DNA from 4 places in the Aneurinibacillus sp. UBA3580 genome. Region 1 is predicted to be linked to each of the others. Evidence: riboswitches for the same ligand, from Rfam matches in the RefSeq annotation. Region 1 holds a riboswitch; each other region holds the start of a gene.
What was found. Region 1 has a riboswitch for S-adenosylmethionine ahead of B2899_RS09035 (sugar ABC transporter substrate-binding protein). Riboswitches for the same ligand answer to the same signal wherever they lie in the genome.
Positions count from the first base shown of each region.

Region 2: linked by a shared signal. The riboswitch ahead of B2899_RS12280 (YezD family protein) and the one ahead of B2899_RS09035 (sugar ABC transporter substrate-binding protein) in region 1 are both predicted to bind S-adenosylmethionine.
Region 3: linked by a shared signal. The riboswitch ahead of B2899_RS16280 (MetQ/NlpA family ABC transporter substrate-binding protein) and the one ahead of B2899_RS09035 (sugar ABC transporter substrate-binding protein) in region 1 are both predicted to bind S-adenosylmethionine.
Region 4: linked by a shared signal. The riboswitch ahead of metX (homoserine O-acetyltransferase MetX) and the one ahead of B2899_RS09035 (sugar ABC transporter substrate-binding protein) in region 1 are both predicted to bind S-adenosylmethionine.

Region 1 is NZ_DFMZ01000055.1:19,017-24,601, reverse strand. Features, by position in the region: gene B2899_RS09045 (ankyrin repeat domain-containing protein) at 1-13, opposite strand, end outside; gene mtnK (S-methyl-5-thioribose kinase) at 357-1,568, opposite strand; SAM riboswitch class I at 1,656-1,764, opposite strand; SAM riboswitch class I at 1,927-2,037, shown strand; SAM riboswitch class I at 2,128-2,236, shown strand; gene B2899_RS09035 (sugar ABC transporter substrate-binding protein) at 2,452-3,522, shown strand; gene B2899_RS09030 (sugar ABC transporter ATP-binding protein) at 3,595-5,115, shown strand; partial or broken gene B2899_RS09025 (ABC transporter permease) at 5,102-5,585, shown strand, end outside.
Region 2 is NZ_DFMZ01000081.1:20,972-26,556, forward strand. Features, by position in the region: gene B2899_RS12265 (ABC transporter permease) at 1-636, opposite strand, end outside; gene B2899_RS12270 (hypothetical protein) at 907-1,233, opposite strand; gene ssuE (NADPH-dependent FMN reductase) at 1,363-1,917, opposite strand; gene B2899_RS12280 (YezD family protein) at 2,038-2,241, opposite strand; SAM riboswitch class I at 2,290-2,410, opposite strand; gene B2899_RS12285 (MFS transporter) at 2,958-4,289, opposite strand; gene B2899_RS12290 (thiamine pyrophosphate-dependent enzyme) at 4,415-5,585, opposite strand, start outside.
Region 3 is NZ_DFMZ01000117.1:3,559-9,143, reverse strand. Features, by position in the region: gene yhbH (sporulation protein YhbH) at 1-101, opposite strand, end outside; gene B2899_RS16290 (PrkA family serine protein kinase) at 125-2,023, opposite strand; gene B2899_RS16285 (antibiotic biosynthesis monooxygenase family protein) at 2,269-2,574, opposite strand; gene B2899_RS16280 (MetQ/NlpA family ABC transporter substrate-binding protein) at 3,085-3,933, opposite strand; SAM riboswitch class I at 4,084-4,197, opposite strand; gene B2899_RS16275 (HAD family hydrolase) at 4,281-5,009, opposite strand; gene trmL (tRNA (uridine(34)/cytosine(34)/5-carboxymethylaminomethyluridine(34)-2'-O)-methyltransferase TrmL) at 5,054-5,518, opposite strand.
Region 4 is NZ_DFMZ01000118.1:4,179-9,763, forward strand. Features, by position in the region: gene B2899_RS16325 (aspartate kinase) at 1-554, shown strand, start outside; gene B2899_RS16330 (biotin transporter BioY) at 618-1,193, opposite strand; SAM riboswitch class I at 1,333-1,446, shown strand; gene metX (homoserine O-acetyltransferase MetX) at 1,562-2,668, shown strand; gene B2899_RS16340 (succinate dehydrogenase cytochrome b558 subunit) at 2,982-3,632, shown strand; gene sdhA (succinate dehydrogenase flavoprotein subunit) at 3,644-5,416, shown strand; partial or broken gene sdhB (succinate dehydrogenase iron-sulfur subunit) at 5,441-5,585, shown strand, end outside.

The DNA of each region.
Region 1 (5,585 bases):
TCTTCTTTTTCATAAAAATCATCTCCAGACTTTTAAAGTTAAACTTTATATAATATATTGAAAATAAGGGAATAAAGACCGATTTGGCCCCCATTCCCGTGAAACAATTATGTTACATTACCATGTTGTATTTCCTTTTCCGATTCCAGTACTAAAAGTCCAAGTCGATCCTGTAGTCGATCTCTTCCCATAATCTGCTGAAAAAGGCGGCCAGAAGAGCCGCCTAACCCAAAAAAGAGAAGAAAGGAATCAAAAACAAGAAAAGGGGCTGTCACCCATCCGTCTATTTAGACTCTGGGTCATCCATCCATTCGTAAGCGTAAGCGAAGAAAACCGCCTGCGAGTTTTCCTTACTGTTAATTTTGTACGGCGGAGGCGGCGATCAGCTTAATGACATCGTCGATGCCGCTCAGTGTACCGCGCTGGAGGACAAGCTCCTGTCCGATACATAGAGCCAGCGTTTCGCCTTTGGCACGCAGCGCCGGATCGGCGATGCTCTCCAGGTCTGAGACGTGCGCCAGGCCGATGACACGGCGCATCATTTTGCAGCCCGCGTAGCCTGCGGCGTCTTTCAGTACATCAAGCAGGTAGGCATCCAGGTATCCCGGTGTTTTCGCATAAGGCTCCTGCGCCTGCTCTTCCCATAAAGTGCGGAATTCAGTTTCAAACACGCGCCATACTTCCGATACTGTCTCCAGCAGATACGCCTGGTACGCTTCGCGCTCCTGCGGGTCCGGCGTATGGCCTTCATGTGCCGCGTAATTGAGCAGCAGGTTAGCAATGACGGCTCCGATATCGAAGCCCATGGGGCCATAATAAGCGAACTCCGGGTCGATGACTTTCGTATCTTGCTCTGTCACCATGATGCTTCCGGTATGTAAATCACCGTGCAGCAATGCCTGACCGAGCGTCATGAATCTTTCTTTTAGCCGGGCAACTTCAAGCTTAAGCTCATCGTTGCTCCAGATGCGCTGGACCGTATTGGTGATGAGCGGATTGTACGCATTGGACGGATCGTCAAGGAACGGGTACGTAAATACAAAATTCTCCGTAATATTGCACAATTCCGGATTGGTAAAGGAAGCGGCTTTCCGCTTCTTCTCAAGCGGGGACATCGCAAGATCTGAAGTCAGGAACAGCGTACGCGCCAGGAATGTTCCGATTTGCTTTGCGAAGTTCGGATAGCGTTTTCTTTCCACCAGCCCTTTGCGCATAATCTCATAATCAGACAGGTCTTCCATGACGATAAGAGCCAAGTCGGTGTCATAGTGATAGACCCGTGGAACGGACCCCGGGCACAGCTCATTTTCCAGAATCAGCGCCTCGCTTTCAATGCGTGCGCGATCCAGCGTAAGCGGCCAGGAATCGCCGATAACGCGGACATAGGGAAGCGCCTGCTTGAAAATAATGCTTTTGCCGGACGGCCCTTCATCTTTGATATGAAACACGAAGTTCAGATTTCCGTCGCCGATTTCACGGCTGACAAGCCGGGCGTCCTGCGGGAACAAGCTCGGAATCTTGCGGGCGTATTCAACGGCCTCTTGTTCGGTAAGTGTGCGGTAAGACATCTCTATTTCCCCTCTCTGTCGGTTTTTCTATCAAATAAAAATAAAAACCCCTCTTTGCATTTGAAAGAGGGGTAGACGATCATCTTAACCTTATCTTTCAGAATGCGAATTCTGCAGGAGTTAGCACCTTACCGCTATAAGGCGGCAGGTTGCCGGGTTTCATCGGGCCAGTCCCTCAACCATCTCTCGATAAGCGTTATTCGTATGTGATTACATTACTAAAAATGTAGAACGCTTTGCTTGATTTGTCAAGCAAATGTAAACAGTCCACTGGTTGAGAAAAATTTTGAAAAAGTAATTGACACTCTCATACAATCCGGGTATGATTAGTTTCATTAAGAATAGTGAAAATAAAACACACTTATCCAGAGAAGGCGGAGGGATTAGGCCCGATGAAGCCCGGCAACCTGCTTGTATCCGTACAGGCAAGGTGCTACTTCCTACAGGACGATGTTCTGAAAGATAAGGATGTGAAGCCAATGCACAGGTACCCTCTTTCAGACATGGAAGAGGTTTTTTATATTTTTTATGTATTAATAATGTTTTTGTCATAAACATGTTCTCATCGAGAGAAGGCGGAGGGACTGGCCCGATGAAGCCCGGCAACCTGCCTGTATTCGTACAGGCAAGGTGCTACTTCCTGCAGGAGAGATCCTGAGAGATGAGAGGCAGCATCCTGTGAACTGAAGCGCCTCTCTTTCAGATGCAAAGAGAGGCGGTTTTCTTTTTTCATATGGTTGTACAACCATATGAAGAGAAGGATGGAGGGATAGAAGATTAGAGCTAGCGGTGGAAAAAAGCGAATGCTTTTTCTCATCTACAACTACCTTCTGTCTTTTTATCTTCTTTCTAAAATTTTTAAATGATAAGGGGAGTTTTTGAGATGAAGAAAAAAGTACAAATCCTTTTCTCTGCGTTCCTGATCGCAATACTGGCAATTGTGTCCAGTGCATGCGGCACGCAGAGTGCAAGCACGGGAGAGCAGAACGGCACGAAAGGCGCAAATGCAGCCGGATCGCTTGCAGGCAAACGAATTGCGCTTGTTATGCAGATGAACCTCGGTACATTTTCTGCTCAATACATAAGCGGGGTGAAAGAGGAAGTTGGAAAGTTTGGCGGACAGGTCACGGTGTTTGCGTCTGACGGAGATTTAGCGCGCATGGCGGCCAATGTAGATGCAGCCATTAATCAGAAGTTTGATGCCATTCTTATCGACCACGGCACACCTGAAGCGCTGCAGAATGGTGTTCAAAAGGCTGTGTCAAAAAATATTCCTGTTGTGGTATTTGATGCTAATATAAAGGTTCCGGGCGTTACTGTTCTTCAGCAAGACGATCAGGAGATGGCCAGGTCCGTGCTTGATAAGCTGGCGAAAGACAGTGGCGGCAAAGCGAATATCGTTAAAATTTGGGTAGCGGGATTTGCTCCGATGGAACGTCGCCAGGTGGCGTATGAGGAGTTCATGAAGAACAATCCGGGAATCAAAGAAGTAGCGGCATTCGGATCGGCTACGGCCAATACGGCGCTAGATACACAGGCGCAGATGGAAGCCGTGTTAAAGAAGTATCCGAATAAAGGCGATATTACTGCAGTATTCGCTGCCTGGGATGAATTCGCAAAAGGCGCAACCCGGGCAATTGAACAGGCTGGCCGTACGGAGATTAAAGTCTACGGTATTGATATGAGCGACGAGGACTTGCAGATGATTCAAAATCCGAAGGGACCCTGGGTAGCCTCCGCGGCCGTAGATCCAAAAGATATCGGCCGGGTTCAAGTACGCTATGCATACCAGAAGTTGCATGGCGATAAAACCCCGGACAACGTTGTGCTGAAGCCAGTACTCGTAACGAGAGAGCAACTGCCTGCTGAAAAAGTGACGACTGATACGTTGAGCAAGCATATTAAAGATTGGGGCTCAAGCCAGCAGGGCATTGTTGATTGGATGAAGAAGTAAGCTGTTTTCCCACCGGTTCGGGCGATCCGGTGGGCTTTTATCTGAACGAAGGAAGAAATGGAGGAGAACCGTATGGCACAGACGGCCGTAGAGCTGCGCATGCAGAATATAAACAAATCGTTCGCCGGAGTGCATGCGCTTAAACGTGTAGACTTTGCCGTGCGCGGCGGAGAGATTCACGCGCTGCTCGGAGCGAACGGAGCCGGAAAGAGTACGCTGATGAAGATTCTGTCCGGCGCGTACCGGGCGGACGGCGGAACCATTCAATTAGACGGGCGGACGCTTGCCATCGCAAGCCCGGCTGACGCGAAGGAAGCGGGGATCCACTGCGTATATCAGGAGGTGGATACGGCGCTCGTTCCGTCGCTTACCGTATGCGAGAACATTCTGCTGGATCGGAAACCGGGAAAGGGAGGCGCGCGCTGGATACGCTGGAACTCGCTGTACCGGGAAGCAGAAGCGATTCTACGAGACATTGGCTATGAGATTCCGGTAAAGGAAAAAGTGGAAAACCTTACCCTTTCAGAAAAACAGATTGTCCTTATTGCCAGAGCCGTATCCCAGCAGGCCAAATGCGTAATTTTCGATGAACCGACCGCTCCGCTGAGCATAGAAGAAGCGGAACGGTTATTTGAAGTAATGAAGCGTCTCAAGATGGGTGGTGTGGCCTGTATTTTCATCTCGCACCGCCTGCCGGAAATCATGGCTGTATGCGATCGGGTCACGGTGATGCGGGACGGGCGCCACGTGTGGACGAAAAGGACGGAAGAGATTGAGATTCCGCATATTGTTGAAGCGATGCTGGGCAAGTCGTTTCAGGAGGAGTACCCGAAGGTTGCTGCCAGGATTGGTGAAACGCTGCTTGAGGTGCGCGGCGTGCGCCGGGGCGTGAAAGTGCGCGGCGTTGATTTTCATGTGCGCAGTGGTGAAGTCGTCGGTATTGTCGGTCTGGTGGGTGCAGGCAAGACGGAGCTGTCCCGTCTGCTGTTCGGCGCGGATGTGATGGAAGGCGGGGAAATTGTGCTGGGTGGACGGAGTGTACAGCTGCGCGAGCCGCGGGATGCGGTCCGGGCCGGAATGGTCCTCGTGCCCGAGGAGCGGCGCAAGGAAGGAATTCTGGTTGAGGAAAGCGTGCGAAGCAACTTAACGCTGCCTATCCTGAAGAAATTTACCGCAGGCGGATTTATCCGCCGCCGTGAAGAGAAGGAACACGCGCAGCATATGATCCGTGAACTGGGGATCAAGACACCGGATGAGGAAGAAGCGGTCGGTTATTTAAGCGGCGGCAACCAGCAGAAAGTCGTTATCGGCAAATGGCTGGCGACGGAGGCCGATGTGTTCTTGTTTGATGAGCCGACAAAAGGGGTCGACATCGGTGCGAAACGAGACATTTTTACATTAATTGGCCGCCTTGTGCAGGCAGGAAAGGGGATTGTGTATCTTTCCTGCGAGATTTCCGAAATCATCGGTATCTCCGACCGTGTATTAGTTATGTGCGACGGTCGGATTGTGAAGGAGTTAACCGGCAGCGAAGTAACATCAGAGAACATCTTACTGTATGCGAGCGGGGGAGAAAGCCATGAAGAAAAATAAAGTACTGGATTTTTCATATAGGTACGGAGCTATCTTTGTCATTATTGCAGTCATTGTATTTTTTAGTATCGTAAACCCGAATTTCTTAACGTATGATAACATTACAGACATTCTGCGCTACATTTCTATTGTAACTCTGGTAGCCATCGGCGTTACGTTTTCATTAATTGTGGACGGGTTCGATTTATCCGTCGGCTCTACTGTTTCGCTGACAACCGTAGTAACGGCGTCACTTATGGTATGGTATCAGATGCCGCTCGTGCTGGTTATTGTCATTCCGCTGCTGCTTGGTGTCGTTATCGGACTGGTCAACGCATTTCTTATTGTGAAAATCCGCATTCCGGATTTGCTGGCGACGCTCAGCATGCTGTATATTATCGCGGGTGCGCATAAGACCTATACACAGGGGTTCTCCATTTACAACAACATGCCGATGCCGGATGGCACAACGGCAAAAGGTATACTGAGCG
Region 2 (5,585 bases), on a different contig from region 1:
ATCACTTCGCAAATACTTACTCGCGTCCAATACCATCCATCCGATTCCTGAAGTAGCAGCTACCATTTCTGCAGCCACTAACGTCGCATATGTAACACCAATTGCTGTCCGAAGTCCTGTAATAATATCTGGAAGGCAGGACGGAAGGACAATATGTACAAGAATCTTCGTTTTCGTTGCTCCTAATGACAGGGCACTGTTTATCCGATCACGTGGCACCCGTTGTACACTTGATACGGTAGCAATAAACAGTGGAGCAAAAGCACTGAGAAATAATAGAGCTATTTTTGAAGTGTTATCGATACCTAGCCACAGAACGAGTAATGCGTAGTAGGCTAGTGGCGGCAAAGGCCTGTAAAACTCAATGATTGGATCAAAAATGGCAAGTATATATTTTGAATAACCACATAAAATCCCAAGCGGTACTGCTGTAAAAAATGCTAAAACTAGAGCCAAAAATAATCGATACAGGCTGTTTAAAACATGGGTCCCCAACGAGGAGCCTTTGTATCCTTCCCATATTAAGTCTAAAAAGGCTGCCCATACCGATTGAGGAGAAGGCAAAAAAAACGGGTCTATCCATCTCAAATTTGTACTTACTGTCCAAATCAGCATCAGTAACGCAATGCTAGCCATCGAAATTACTCGTACATGCACTTGCTTTTTGTCTATTTCCCGTGGTCCCTTTTCTCTTTCCATTTACTATCTCCTTTCTCGTTGCAATATAAATAAAAAAAGACTCCTTATTAAATAGCTGAATAAAAGCTAAATAAAAAGGAGCCTTCAGTTGACTGATCGGCTATCTAAGATACTATCAATTTTTTACATTATAAATATCATTACTCCAATAAGTCAAGTAAGAATAAAAGATAACATTTACCTGTTTTCATCCTTTTTTGTGCTATATTACGAAGAAAGAACAAGATGAAGCTGGCGAATTTGTTCCATAATGCTTTGCCTCTCCGCTCTGAGAAGCAGTACTTTCCATTTTAATTCCTCAAATAGATGCGGTTCTTTGCTGTGGCAAAGCTGACGATAAACGAGCACCAAATCTTCATTAATCTGATCAAACTTCTTCCACAATCCCTCGCTAACCATTTGGTGCAACTCCTGACGAAGCAGTTGATCTTTGTTATGCAAAGCAGCCAGAATTTGTTTCTGCCATTCGATATCACCAATTTTTTTAGCGTAAATATAAAGATCCAAATGGTCATTCACCCATGTTTCCATCATCTCTATCTCCCTCCTCGTTCGCTTGCTTTCTCAAATACCTGAAAAAACACAGCACATCTTCTTGTTTATTGGGCTACCGCGTCCTCTTCTGATGTTCTTTCAAAAACAATGTTCCATTCAGCAGCTTTTTTACGTTCGCACAGGTACCTCCTGGTTTTGCTTGATAACGGTAATAAATTCATGCAAAGAACGCTTGAGTCGCTGATTGTTTTCTTCATCTACACGAATGGTTCCATCGCTGACAACTTCAATGCTTGAATCTAGCAAATAGACGCCGCCCAGAATATAACGGGCTCCCAGGGCCGAAAGCACCGGTTTCAGTGCATAATCAATACTTAATAGATGACTTAATGTACCTCCTACAGCCAGCGGAAGTACAACTTTGTTCGCCAGCGCATCACGCGACAATAAATCAAGCAGCGCTTTCAATCCTCCTGCATACGCCGCTTTGTATACCGGGGTTGCAATAATAACGCCGCTCGCCTCTTCAATTAATGTACTGATGTTGTGTACAACAGGACTATCAAATCTGCCATAGACTAAATCCTCTGCAGGAATATCACGCACGGTAAACGAAACCGTATGCAATCCCTGATGCCCGATCAGAGTGTTCAGATACCGAACTACAGATGAAGTACGGGAGCTAGGAGAAATGCCTCCAGAAATGCTAATAATATCTGCCATTTTATTTTCCTCCATTATGAAATCATGTACTAAAAAAGGCTCCCACTCCCTTGCGCACCGGCAGGCAAATAGAGCAGGAGCCTTCGGTTGACCGATCGGCTGTCGATGTGGTTTCGTGTGCTACTTTCTTTTGGACGAGAATCTTGATACGTTGGTTGTTGAAGAAGACGAGCGCTGAACCGGGAAGCGTTGCTTTTCCAAACGATCGATTTGTGTAATTTTTGAATCATGGATGGCGATTTGAATCGATCCATACTGTAATCCTTGCAGCGCATCCAAAATATAATCGATCATTTGGTTTTGTTCTTCTTTTTCTGCGGACACATAAACACCTCCTTACCCCTGTGAGATAAGGAGGCGATATCAGCACATTCCTTATCTCTCAGGAAATTCTCCTGCTGGATGTAGCACCTTCCCGTGTTCTTCGCCAACGAAAGAACACAGGGGTTGCCGGGCTTCATCGGGCCAATCCCTCCGCCTCTCTTGATAAGTCATCTACCTTTTTTGCTTGTTGGCACCATCATAATACAATTAATCCTAACGGTCAACTAGGAATTTTAGATCTATTTCCCTTTTACCTAAAAAATATGAAAACTTCTATTTCCACTTTAATTTTCAGAAAAAATTTTTTAGGTATGTTCAGGTCAACAAATCCGTTTCCTTCAATACAAATTCGCGGTTTCTTGAAAGCAATGAAGATCGATCGGTTTTGTGCCAGCCCACTCTGCTGCCTGTAATCTCTATGCTGCTGGTTCGGTGGTAATCTGTAATCTCTACTTCAATCTTTTTCCGTACCTAAATGCATCCCAAAAACTATATCCTTTTACAACGGCTAAACACATATTTCTCGCGCTTTTAGCATCCCGATAGATCACATAAAGATACGGTATGATTTCTTGCTTCTTTATCATTTCTTTGCTAAGCATTATCACCTGTATTTTTCCGGTCGCAATCTGGCCATATTATAGAAAAGGCCTTCTGATTCTTGCTATTCAGAAGGCTCGTTACCCTAATAAATATTAATACTGCTTAAACCAGGTTTAGGTTCCTATCTTTTTAGCATAATTAATAAGCATAGACGCTACAGCCAAAACTAGACCAGTAGCAGAAAACAACATAAGAGCAATAAAGTAGGAATCTGTGATAGATACAATAAAACCAATACAAATGGGTGTAATAATACCTGAAATATTCCCTAAGAAACTCATACACCCTGCTACCATACCGACGTGTTGACGTTGGGCGATAGCGGCAGGCACAGTCAGGTATAATCCGGTCCAACGAAGGAAAAACAGTGCAATAGCAAGTAAGGTAATAGCCATGTTCACCGAAGTTATGTGTCCTAGGAGGAAAATCGAAATGCCGGTCACCACCCCAGAAATAGACAGGAGCGTACGCATGACCGTATTATGACTTCCTCCTTTCTGTCTCCAAAAATCCGCAATCCAGCCGCCAATTAATTCTCCGACAAATCCTGCACCAAAGATAATAAACACAGACGTGCCTATACTCTTTATATCTAAATGTTGTGTCTTAGCTAAATACATTGGTCCCCATGTCATCAAACCATAATATACGGTGCAATACGCAAACCAACCTAAGCACATAAACCAGAAACTACCACTTCTTACGTACTGCTTAATTCCGACTGCTCCCGTAGACAAGATCTCAGCGTTATTATATTCCTTATTAAGCTCAGTTTCCAGGTATTTACGTTCCGCTTCATTTACTCTTGGATTCGTGGAAGGATTTCCTCTAATAACCCTCCAGGTAAGTAATCCAATTATAATAGTGAGAATCCCTGTTCCGATCAAGGCACTGCGCCATCCACCGAACCAGGCCATAAATCCTACAATAATCGGTCCTCCTATTGCTGTTCCCAGTGGAGATCCACTGTCAAGAAGGGTAGCACCACGACCTCTTTCCTTAGAGGTTAACCAGATAGACTGTAATTTTCCTCCCGCCGGATAAACAGGTGCTTCTGTCACACCAAGTAGAAAGCGTAAGGCAATAAGCATCTTACTACCGTTAACAAATCCCGTAAACAGTTGTACGATTCCCCATAATACCGTTGCGCCTGCTACCACACCGGCAGGTTTATACCGGTCCGCAATCCAGCCGGAAGGAATTTGCATTAAAGCATATCCCCAGAAAAAAGAACTTAATATCACGCCTGTAATGGCCGGGTCCAGGTTTAAGTCCTTTGTTATGACAGGTAAAGCGATTGATAAAGCAGAGCGATCAACATAGTTAATTGCTACTAAGACAAGCAGCATGATAAACACTTGCCAGCGAACATTGGTAGGTTTCATTGGACCGAAGCTCACTTCTTGTCGAGATAAACTCTCAGTATATTTATTTGGTACCGTCATGACTATCAACCCCATTTCGTTCATTTTTCAGACAAGTAAAACGTATCAGTGTATATAAATGCACGTAAACTCTCATGAGAAACGGAGCTGTAGATATGGTTATAATCTCGTCCGCTGCTTTTTGTTTAAGATTTTTGCAATGATTTCTCGCGAATAGATGTGATGGTTGCTTGTACAGAAATACGTTCAGGGTTTGTTATAATTTCAATAATTGTTACTCTTTTAGAGGCGAGCGCGTATTTAAGCGTATCCTTAAATTCTTTATGTGTTGTTACACTGAAGCTCTGTGCCCCTAAAGCAACACCTAAAGCAGAAAAATTGGTGTGGCTTAACTCAGTGCCAATAACCCGTTCGGGATAATGCATTTCTTGATGCATTCGAATTGTCCCGTACATGCTGTTGTTAAATACGAGTGCAATAACCGGAATATTGTAACGAACTGCCGTTTCTAACTCCTGAATTGTCATCATAAAACCACCGTCTCCTGACAGGGAAACAACTGTTTTATCCGGTTTTGCCAGTTTTACACCGATCGCCGCCGGCAATCCGTATCCCATCGCACCTGATGTTGGGCCGATATATGTTTTGGGACTGGTAAAGGAATAAAAATTGTGCAACCAGCCTGCAAAATTACCGGCATCGTTTGTGATTATGGAATCCTCTGGAAGAATCTCTTGGAGAATACGAATAATTTCCCCGTTATCGATCGTATGTTCTTTCTCCGTATCCACTCTGTCACCAGCATGCTTATATATTTCATGCCGCTCACTTGCCCACACAGTCCAGCTTCGATCCAGCTTCATAGTAAGTAATGCGTCCAGTGCCTCTTTTGCGTCAGCTACAATACCAACATGCGGACTGTACACCTTACCAAGTGTTGCCACGTCAATATCAATATGAATTAATTTTTGTTCCGGGTTCAAAATACTATAATCCTGTGTTGTAACTTCTGATAAACGTGTACCAATTGCCAGCACTAGATCAGCCTGACGCAGCGTATCAAGTACAGGTGCAAATGTGCCAAGTCCTGAATGGCCAACATATAACGCGTGGTCATTAGGGAACACATCATGGCGACGAAACGAAGACATGACGGGAATCCCGAACCTTTCTGCCAGTTTACGCAACGACTGTTCTCCATCCGCTGCTATTACACCACCTCCAGCAAGAATGAGCGGTCGTTCCGATTGTTCAAGTAGTTGTTGAACAGATGCAATCTCTTTAGCACCAGGACGTGGGGTTGGAACTGGAGTAACAGGTCCAAAACTCATTTCAGCTTCTGCTACAAGAACATCT
Region 3 (5,585 bases), on a different contig from region 1:
GCTTCCCGAACCTTTTCCTGATGACGCTGCTGGTCCTGATGGCCTTTACGGTGCAGCGACCAGTCTTCCCGCGAGATAATAAACGGTGGTTCATGTTTCATGCGGCTTCCCCCTTTTTCACCGCTTACCGGTTCAAAAGGCTACCCACATAACGCAAAAGTTCATTTGCGCAAATTGGGCAGTATCCGTGCTCGTCGATCAGACGCGCGGTAACTTCGTTGACCTTCTTGAGCTGGATTTCGTCCGGCGTTTTGGTGGACGTCGTAATCTTCACCACGTCTTTCAAGTCGGCAAACAATTTCTTTTCGATGGCTTCGCGCAGACGTTCATGGCTGTTGTAGTCAAAACGTTTGCCTTTGCGTGCGTAAGCCGAAATACGAATAAGGATTTCTTCGCGGAATGCTTTTTTCGCATTCTCGGAGATGCCAATCTGCTCCTCGATCGAGCGCATAAGTTTTTCGTCTGCATCCATTTCTTCGCCGGTAATGGGGTCGCGCACTTTTGTTTTATTGCAGTACGACTCCACATTGTCGAGGTAGTTATCCATGAGCGTTTTTGCGGATTCTTCGTATGAGTAGACAAAGGCTTTTTGCACTTCCTTCTTGGCCAGCTCATCGTACTCTTTGCGTGCGACATTGATAAAAGTAAGATATCGTTCTTTGTCTTCCTTCGTAATGGTAGGTGACTGGTCCAATCCATCCTTAAGGGCACGCAGAATGTCAAGCGCATTGATGCATTCGGTATCGCGGCGGATAAGCGCACTGGAGATACGGTTAATGACATAGCGCGGGTCGATGCCGGACATCCCTTCATCAGCGAACTCATTTTGCAATTCCTTAATGTCCGATTCTTTGAATCCCTCCACAGCGTCCCCATTATACAGACGCAATTTCTTAAGCAGGTCAACGCCTTGTTTTTTAGAATCTTTCAAACGTGTAAGAATCGAGAAGATTGCGGCGGCGCGCAGCGAATGCGGAGCGATATGCACATGACCGAGATCGCTTTGCTTAATCAATTTGGCATAAATTTTCTCCTCATCGGAAACTCGCAAATTGTACGGAATACGCATGACAATCATCCGCGATTGTAGAGCTTCATTCTTCCTGTTGCTGATGAATGTTCTGTACTCGGACTCGTTCGTATGTGCGACGATGAGTTCGTCGGCTGAGATCAGCGCGAAGCGACCGGCTTTGAAGTTCCCTTCCTGCGTCAGCGACAGAAGGTTCCAGAGGAATTTCTCATCACACTTCAGCATCTCCTGGAATTCCATTAAGCCGCGGTTTGCCTTATTCAGCTCACCGTCGAAACGGTACGCGCGAGGATCAGATTCAGATCCATACTGCGTAATCGTCGAGAAGTCGATGCTGCCGGTAAGGTCGGCGATGTCCTGCGACTTCGGATCGGAGGGACTGAACGTTCCAATGCCGCGCCGTTTGGCTTCCGAGAAGACGATCCGTTCGACCGGCATATCCTCAATCCGTCCGCCATACTCTGTGTCTAGGCGCATCTGATTGTAGGGCGATAGATTGCCTTCGATAATAATGCCCAGCTCTTTCTCAATGTCCGGACGCAATTCATTAGGAATCAAGTGCAGGGGGTCTTCATGCATCGGACAACCTTTAATGGCGTACACGGCCCCCTGTTCGGTGCGTGTAAACTGCTCAAGGCCTCTTTTCAGCATGGTGACAATAGTGGACTTACCGCCGCTGACCGGTCCCATCAACAGCAGGATGCGTTTTCTTACATCGAGGCGCATGGCGGCGGAATGGAAATACTCTTCTACCAGTTTCTCGATTGCACGGTCCAATCCGTAAATTTCTCGGCTGAAAAACTTATAGCTCTTGCTTCCATCCTCATTATGTTCAATCCCGGCATGCTTGATCATGTTATACACCCGGGAATGTGCGGTCTGGGCAACGTGCGGATTTTTCCTAACAATCTCAAGGTACTCGGCGAATGTCCCTTCCCAAACTAGCTGTTCTTCGCGTGTACGGTATTCTGCAATCCGCTTCAGGATATCCATCGGGCACTCCTCTCCTTTTCTTCGTTCAGAATGGTCAGTCAGGGATGCGTTTTTACTATCCTATTCCACACATGCAGGTGACATGCTAAATATCTGCCTGCTTTAGCGCCCAAGACGCTTACGCAATCAGATGAGAAGAGAAGGAAAGCGATAGAAAGCAAAGGAGAAGACTAAAACATAAGATTTTTCTGTAAAAATAGGGCTGAGATGCGCATATAGCTCACCTCAGCCCTATTTTTATGTCTTTATTTCTCGTATGTAGCCCCGTGCATTACTTCATAAATTTCCAACTGCGAGCCGGTGGCCGGATTGTTATCGGAGGAATGTGCATGTGCCTGACGGAAGCTTTCGCTTTCGGTCCACGCTTTGAACGACTCTTCGCTATCCCATTTCGTGTACACGATTTGCTTGTCCCCTTCTTTTGCGCTTAAAAACTGGAACTCCAGACAGCCAGGAACATTGCGCATACGCTCCGCGCTTTTGGCAAACATTTCTCCCATGCGGCCTTTCATCGCGGCCGGAACATGCAGTACATTCATGACAACGTACATGGTGAGCCCACCTCCATAAAATATCAATCCCTTTCACTATAGCAAATCCATCTGTGCTTTTCCAATTGCAAGCGTACAAACTTTGTCAAGATTACCGTGTTTCCATATGTTCCAATAGTTAAAATATGAGGTATAATAAAGTGAAAAGTACTCTTGGGAGAGGAGACATAGAAAATGGCAATTATTTTAGGAGTTACATTCCTGGTGCTTGGCGCAATTTTCACGGCTGGATATAATGAAGACAAGACTTGGGGTCTATAAATCAGCAAAAAACCACCATGGCATCTCAGCCGCAACCCCGACATGAAAATCGTGGGAAGGGCGGCGCTGACTTTTGGGGTACGAAGGGAAAGAGAGAAGAGAACGAGAGGATGATTGCAATGGGGAAAAAGGCGAACGCCTTTTTCCCCCCTGGATCTTATTTCCTCTTCCCTTTCCTTCTTTTCTCATGATTTTCACAGAAAAAGGCAAAGAGCGAATGGCTCTTTGCCTTTTTTGTCTTCCATATCATTAGAATACAGGAATAACCGCGCCTTTGTACTTCTCATCGATAAATTTCTTCACATCTTCGGATTTCAGTACTTCAATCAGCTTTTTGATTTCTTCACGGTTTTCGTCGCCTTCTTTAACGGCTACGATGTTCGCGAATGTCTTCGCCGCATCGGAATCTTTCTTCTCTACCGCGAGCGCCTGGTCGAATGTCAGACCACCTTCCATCGCGTAGTTTCCGTTTATAACTGCGTAGTCGACTTCGTTAATCGCGCGCGGCAGCATAGATGCCTGCATTTCTTTAATTTGGATGTTATGCGGATTTTCTACGATATCCTGCTTGGACAGGCTGTTCAGCTCTTTGCCCGGTGTCAGCTTAATCCAACCTTTGGACTCGATCAGTTTGAGTGCGCGCGCACCGTTCGACACATCGTCCGGAATAGCGATAACTGCGCCGTTCTTCGGCTCGGCCGCTTTTTCTTTACCAGGATACAGGCCCATCGGCTCTAAGTGGATGCCGTCTAATGCCTTAATGTGTGTGTTGTGCTTTTTGTTAAACTCATCAAGATACGGAACCGTTTGGAAGTAGTTCGCGTCAATTTGCTTTTCTTCAAGTGCAGTATTCGGAAGCACATAATCATCGAATACTTTTACTTCCATTTCTACGCCCTGCTCTTTCAATTTATCTTTTACATGTTCAAGAATTTCCGCATGTGGAACGGCGCTTGCTCCTACAACAATTTTCTTTGTTTCCTGCTTCTGATCACTACCGTCAGCTTTTTGGTCACTGTTATTGCCACCGCCTCCGCATGCTGCAAGTACACCAACAGTAAGCAGCAGAATCATTGCTACGATCCACTTTTTCATCATCTGTTCCCCCTCTTCACTACCAATTATCTTTTTATTTACTCGTGTGTCTAATCAAGTTGCTATTTGCACCACGTATGCGGGCCCTGCATACGTAATACAAAAAACCCTCTCCGGCAGACCAGAGAGGGTTTATTTCACATTTATACCACACTCTTATCTGTCAGGATAGAATATCCTGCTGGAATTGGCACAGCATTCTCCGTAACACGGAAAATCCGCTGCCGGGCTTCATCGGGCCAGTCCCTCCACCTCTCTCGATAAGCGAGATGCATATTTAGTTGCACTGAAAATTATATTACGCATCTTTTAAATACTTGTCAATTATTTTTTTAATAAAAGATATATTGTCAATCGCAAGAAAAAATTCCCGTACGATTGACAAGCTGATCATGCAGCTCTTTCAGCGTCCCATGCGCATCAACATGGTGCTGCGGTACACCTCGATCAATTTTGTAGTCTTCGACCAAAAATGTTTTCAATCCAACTTCTGCAGCCACCATATCCTGCTGCATATCGTTGCCGATCATAATTGCGTTTTCCGGTTTGATGCCGATACGCTCACAGATTTCCAGGAAGTATTTCGGATTGGGCTTGCAATAGTGTGACGTCTCAAAAATAGTAACATGCTCAAAGTCATTCTCTAGCAAACCGGCCCACTTCATACGCTCCCGAATGGCTATCCCCGGAAATACCGGATTCGTAGCAACAACCAGCCTGTAGCCCTGTTTTTTCGCTTCTTCTACTACTTTCAGCGCGTATGGATGCGGTTCAATATCTTCTTTCAGCAGCGGAAATTCTTCCGAATAAAATTTATCGAATAACGGCCAGATATCCCCCTGTTCCACACCGCACGCCGCAAGAAAATGTTCCCGAAAAATTTCTTCGTTTGTACGTTCCGCTCCAGCGTCTTTCATCATCTGCTTTGTCGCATTCCATACGGACTTGACCAGCAGCTCCGGATCGACGAGGTGGGCGGTATATTCCCCCAGCCGCTTCATATAACGGTTCAGAAACGCTTCCGTATCCAGCATCAGCAGCGTTCCGTCCAAATCGAAAAATATTGCTTTCTTTGCCATACAAAGCTCCCCTTCTTTCATCGTCTTATCTCCTGCTTTATCTTCTATTTCATACCGGGATATCCAATTTGCCTTAGCGCTTCATACAGTACAATCGCAGCGGTATTGGACAGGTTCAGCGATCGGGTTGCGTCTCCCATTGGAATTCGAATGATTTGCTCGGGATACTGCGAGAGGATATCCTGGGGAATACCCGTCGTTTCCTTACCGAAAACAAAAAAATCACCATCCCTGTACTTTACTTCGGAATGGTATTTGTTACCGCTCGTTTCGATAAAGAAAAAACGACCGTCCGAATGCTTTGCCGCAAAGTCAGCAAAAGACTGGTAATATGTAATGTCCACCGCGTGCCAGTAATCAAGCCCTGCCCGTTTTAAATACCGGTCATCTGTCGAGAATCCGAGCGGTTCAATCAAATGGAGCTTCGTACGGGTTGCGGCACACGTCCGGGCCACATTGCCCGTATTGGCCGGAATTAACGGCTCATGCAGCACGATATTCAACGCCATTCACTTGTTCACCTCATGTTTTATCATAGCACAAAAATGCCAATCAACATACATGAACAGCCATTCA
Region 4 (5,585 bases), on a different contig from region 1:
CAAGCTTTGGCACAGAAGAAGGAACCATGATTGGGGAGGAATCGAATATGGAGCAAGGGTTGGTTGTTAGCGGAATTGCTCACGATAAAAGCGTGGCGAAAATTACGGTAGCCGATATGCCGGCCAAATTGAATGCAATGTCCAGACTATTCGCCACACTGGCGGAAGAGCATATTAATGTAGATGTTATCGTACAAAGTGCTTATGAAGCTAATACAACGAATGTATCGTTTTCTGTAAGCGGTGAGGAAGTAAAACGGACGCTGGATGTTTTGCTTAAGCATAGGGAAGAACTTGAGTTTGGGTATGCGGTGGCAGAGGAAGACCTGGCCAAAGTCTCGATTGTCGGAGCCGGCATGATTACGAATCCGGGTGTGGCAGCCCGGATGTTTACCTGTCTGGCTGAGGCAGGCGTGGAGATTAAGATGGTGTCTACATCCGAGATTAAAGTTTCTTGCGTCATTCCGCTGGCTCAGATGGAAGCGGCGGTACGCAGCCTTCATACGTCCTTTGGACTTGATGCCAAAGAAGCTGCCATGGTATATGGAGTATAACAAACATAAAAAAGAGCTCGCCGTCTTTTGAACGGCCGGGCTCTTTTTTGACGTAACGGATCATTATGCGGTGATGTGGCTTTTGCGAAGGGAGGCCGGAAGAAGACCTGCCGCAGCGAGACGTCGGCGGACAAGCACTCCGATATAGGAAGCGACCGCAATCTTAACCAGGTCAGGCAGTACGAACAGCCCCATACCGAAAGCAAATGCCTGGTTCCACGGTAGGCTCAGTACGAATTTTAACTGAGTGACACCGCATGCATAGATGATGGCCAATCCGACTACATTCGCAAGCAGCGCGCGGAAAAATGTGATATCCTTGTTTTTAAGCAACGTACCCATGACGAACACGGCTATAACATATCCGATTAAGTATCCGCCTGTTTTGCCAACAATGATGCCGAACCCGCCGGAAAATTGGGCAAACACCGGTGCGCCTACAGCACCGAGCAGTAGATAGAGCAGAACAGCGATTGTTCCATAGCGTCTTCCTAGAATGATAGCGGTAAGCGCGATAGCAAAATTCTGGAGAGTAAAAGGAACCTGCGGAATAAATGAAAAAGAAATCTGAGCAAAAACCGCTGTTAGTGCGCAGAATAAGGCCGAAAGAATCATCATTTTCATGTTTTCGTTTCGCATGAGCTTTCTCCTTGTCTTATGTTAACCTATTATAATACTGAGTTTACAAAACGAACTTTCTTTTTGTCAATATTGACATTAGTCAGTAAAAAACGTAGTATTGAACTAACTCGCAGAAAGACGGAATACAATAAGATAGCTCTTATCAAGAGAGGCGGAGGGACTGGCCCGATGAAGCCCGGCAACCCCGTGCATGTGTGCGGATGAGGTGCCAATTCCAGCAGAACGGTTTAAACGTTCTGGAAGATAAGGGGAGGACGATGAGCTATGAACGCCTCTTCCTTATAAGGAAGAGGCATTTTTTATAAGTTGGTTCGCCGCTACGGTATGGTGCGGAGAGAAAAAGAGCAGAAGGGAGTGACGAGCGCATGATACAGAAGATGGTGATAGACGAAATAAAACTGGAGTGCGGTGATACGCTGAGACAGGTTGAAGTGGCATTTGAGACGAGCGGAACGCTGAATGAGGAGAAGACGAATGCGATCCTCGTTTGTCATGCGCTTACCGGTGACGCATGCGCAGTCGGAGATGAAGAACAGCCGGGATGGTGGGAAGGCCTTATCGGTCCCGGACGCTATATTGATACGAATAAATACTTTGTGGTGACGTCGAACGTATTAGGCGGATGTTCCGGTACGACAGGTCCTGCTTCCCTTAACCCGGAGACCGGGAGGCCATATGGCGCGGATTTTCCGGTAGTCACCATACGGGATATGGTACAGCTGCAGTATCTAATGGTGAAGCGTTTAGGGATAGATAAATTGTTTGCCGTTGTTGGAGGCTCAATGGGCGGAATGCAGGCTTACGAATGGGCGGTTATGTACCCGGAGATGATGCATCTTGTCCTGCCTATTGCTACATCGGCCCGGCTGTCTGCGATCGCCATTGCATACAATGATGTGGGACGGCAGGCCATTCTGTCCGATCCGGAGTGGAAGAGAGGACATTATTACCCGGGGAAAGGACCGGTCAACGGATTGTCGATTGCCCGTATGTTAGGAATGATTACGTATCGTACGGCTGATTTGTTTGAGTATCGTTTCGGCCGGCGTTTGAAAGACGAACGGGATGTAACCCAGTTTGATTCCACATTCAACATCGAGAGCTACCTCCGTTATCAAGGGCAAAAGCTGGTCGAGCGGTTTGATGCCAACAGTTACCTGTATTTATTGAAAGCAATGGACTCGCACGATATCGGGCGAGGACGCGGAGGTATTAAAGCGGCGCTGGAACGGATTCAGGCCAGGGTGCTTTCCATCGCTATTTCGAATGACTTGCTGTATCCTGCCGATCATCAGGAAGAAGTAGTGGAGATGCTGAAAGCCTCGCACAAAGAAGTGGAATATCACTTTGTTGAATCCATTTACGGTCATGACGGGTTCCTTGTGGAGTTCGTAAAGATCGGTCCACTGGTAGAACAGTTTATTGAAAAATATAATACCGGTATTTTTAAACAATCGGCAGCATCAAGATAATCATTTTGGTATCGGCGAATTTCGACAATTTGTCCGTCGCTTTCCTTGACGCTGTCTCTTTGACGGAGTAAAATGAATTTGTCACAAAGTCTTCATTTATTTTTAAGGCTTCCTTGGGAAGCTTTTCTTCATGTCATGCATGTAGAGTAGAGCGGATAAAGGGGGAGTTTAGAGAGAAAAATGAAGTGGTAGGGGTGTTTCGAGAGAACTGTAGAGAAGTCGGAGAGAAATTGGGTGTGTTAAACGTTTTTGTGAAAAAAGTGTCAGACTAGAAAAATTGTAGCGGATCCTTGTGAAAGGGGGAATTTATGCAATGATGAATCATCGGCATTTTTTTAACCGTAAACTACATTCCCTGCTAGGCGTTGTACCCATCGGGGGATTCTTATTCGTCCACTTGCTAACGAACTATTATGCAACGCGCGGTGAAGAAGCTTTTCTTGAGCGCGTTGAGATTATGGAAGGGCTTCCGTTCCTGGCCCTCATCGAAATCCTCTTTATTTTCTTGCCCATTCTGTATCATGGCATTTACGGACTGTACATTGCATTTCAGGCAAAGAATAACGTGGGTAACTATGGCTATTTCCGTAATGTAATGTTCATGCTGCAGCGTGTAACAGGTGTTATCACGCTCATTTTCATTACATGGCATGTATGGGAAACAAAAATGCAAATGGTAATCGGAAATGTGGAAGCGACTGGCCTGTTCACATTGATGAACGAAATTTTAGATAACCCATTCATGCTGGCATTCTATATTATTGGTCTTCTGTCCGCAACATTCCACTTTGCAAACGGTCTGTGGAGCTTTGCTGTAAGCTGGGGTATTACAGTTGGTCCCCGTGCGCAGCGCATCTCTACATATGTAACCATGGCTGTGTTCGTGTTAATGTCGGCAATGGGATTGCTTGCTCTGTTCTCATTTGCGAATCCCGTTGATGTAGCACAAGCAGTCCAAAAATAGGGGGTTAGAGCATGAGTAAAGGTAAAATTATCGTAGTTGGTGGCGGTCTGGCAGGATTAATGTCCACAATCAAAGCCGCTGAAGCCGGCTACCCGGTTGAGTTGTTTTCTCTTGTTCCTGTAAAACGCTCTCACTCTGTTTGTGCGCAGGGCGGTATTAACGGAGCGGTAAATACGAAGGGTGAAGGGGATTCTCCGTGGATCCACTTTGACGATACGGTATATGGCGGGGACTTCCTTGCAAACCAGCCGCCGGTAAAAGCGATGTGCGATGCCGCACCGGGCATTATCTATATGTTTGACCGCATGGGCGTTATGTTTAACCGTACGCCGGAAGGTCTGATTGACTTCCGCCGCTTCGGGGGTACACAGCATCACCGTACGGCATTCGCCGGCGCCACCACGGGTCAGCAGCTCCTATACGCATTGGACGAGCAGGTTCGCCGCTGGGAAGTAAACGGTCTTGTTACGAAATACGAAGGATGGGAATTCTTGTCCGCTGTTATTGACGAAGACGGTGTATGCCGCGGCATTACTGCACAGAACCTGCGTTCAATGGAAATCAAATCTTTCAAAGCGGACGCCGTTATTCTTGCGACAGGTGGCCCTGGTATTATCTTTGGTAAGTCTACGAACTCTGTTATTAATACGGCAACGGCTGCTTCTGCTGTATACCAGCAGGGCGCGGCTTACGCAAATGGAGAATTCATCCAGATTCACCCGACTGCGATTCCAGGAGATGACAAGCTTCGTCTGATGTCCGAATCTGCCCGCGGTGAAGGTGGACGCGTATGGACATATAAAGACGGTAAACCCTGGTACTTCCTTGAAGAGAAATATCCGGCTTACGGAAACCTTGTACCGCGTGACATCGCGACCCGTGAGATTTTCGACGTTTGTGTTAACCAGAAGCTTGGCATAAACGGCGAAAACATGGTATATCTCGACCTGTCCCACAAAGATCCGCATGAGCTGGATATCAAATTGGGCGGTATCATCGAGATTTACGAGAAATTCGTCGGCGACGATCCGCGCAAAGTTCCGATGAAAATCTTCCCTGCTGTTCACTATTCCATGGGCGGTCTGTGGGTTGACTATAACCAAATGACGCAAATTCCTGGCCTGTTTGCTGCGGGTGAGTGTGATTACTCACAGCACGGCGCAAACCGTCTGGGTGCGAACTCTCTGCTGTCCGCGGTATACGGCGGTATGGTAGCGGGTCCGAAAGCAATCGAATACATCAAAGGCTTGAACAAGTCTGCTGAAGATGTTTCTTCTACTATATTCGATGCGCAAGTGAAGAAAGAACAAGAGAAATACGACCGCATCACAAATATGACAAGCGGTACGGAAAATGCATATAAGATTCACCGTGAGCTTGGCGAGTGGATGACTGACAACGTAACAGTTGTTCGTTATAACGATAAGCTGAAGCAAACGGATGAGAAGATTCAGGAGCTTATGGAGCGTTATCAAAACATTAACATCAATGATACGTCCAAATGGAGCAATGCCGGTGCTTCCTTTACGCGTCAACTGTGGAACATGCTTGTGCTTGCCCGTGTAATCACGATCGGTGCGCTTGAGCGTAACGAAAGCCGTGGCGCGCACTATAAGCCGGAGTTCCCGGAACGTGATGACGAGAACTTCCTGAAGACGACAATGGCGAACTTCGACCCGGCAACGAATGCGCCGAAGATTTCGTATGAAGATGTCGATGTTTCGCTGATTAAGCCTCGTAAACGTGACTACTCGAAGAAGAGCACAGTAGCTGAGAAGAAGTAGTAGAAAAAAGAGGGGTGAAGAGACATGGCTGAACAACAAAAAACGGTTCACTTGATTATTACCCGTCAGGATAGTCCTGATGGAACACCATATAAACAGGAATTCAAGATTCCTTATCGTCCAAATCTCAACATTATCGGTTGCCTCATGGAAATTCAGCGTAACCCGG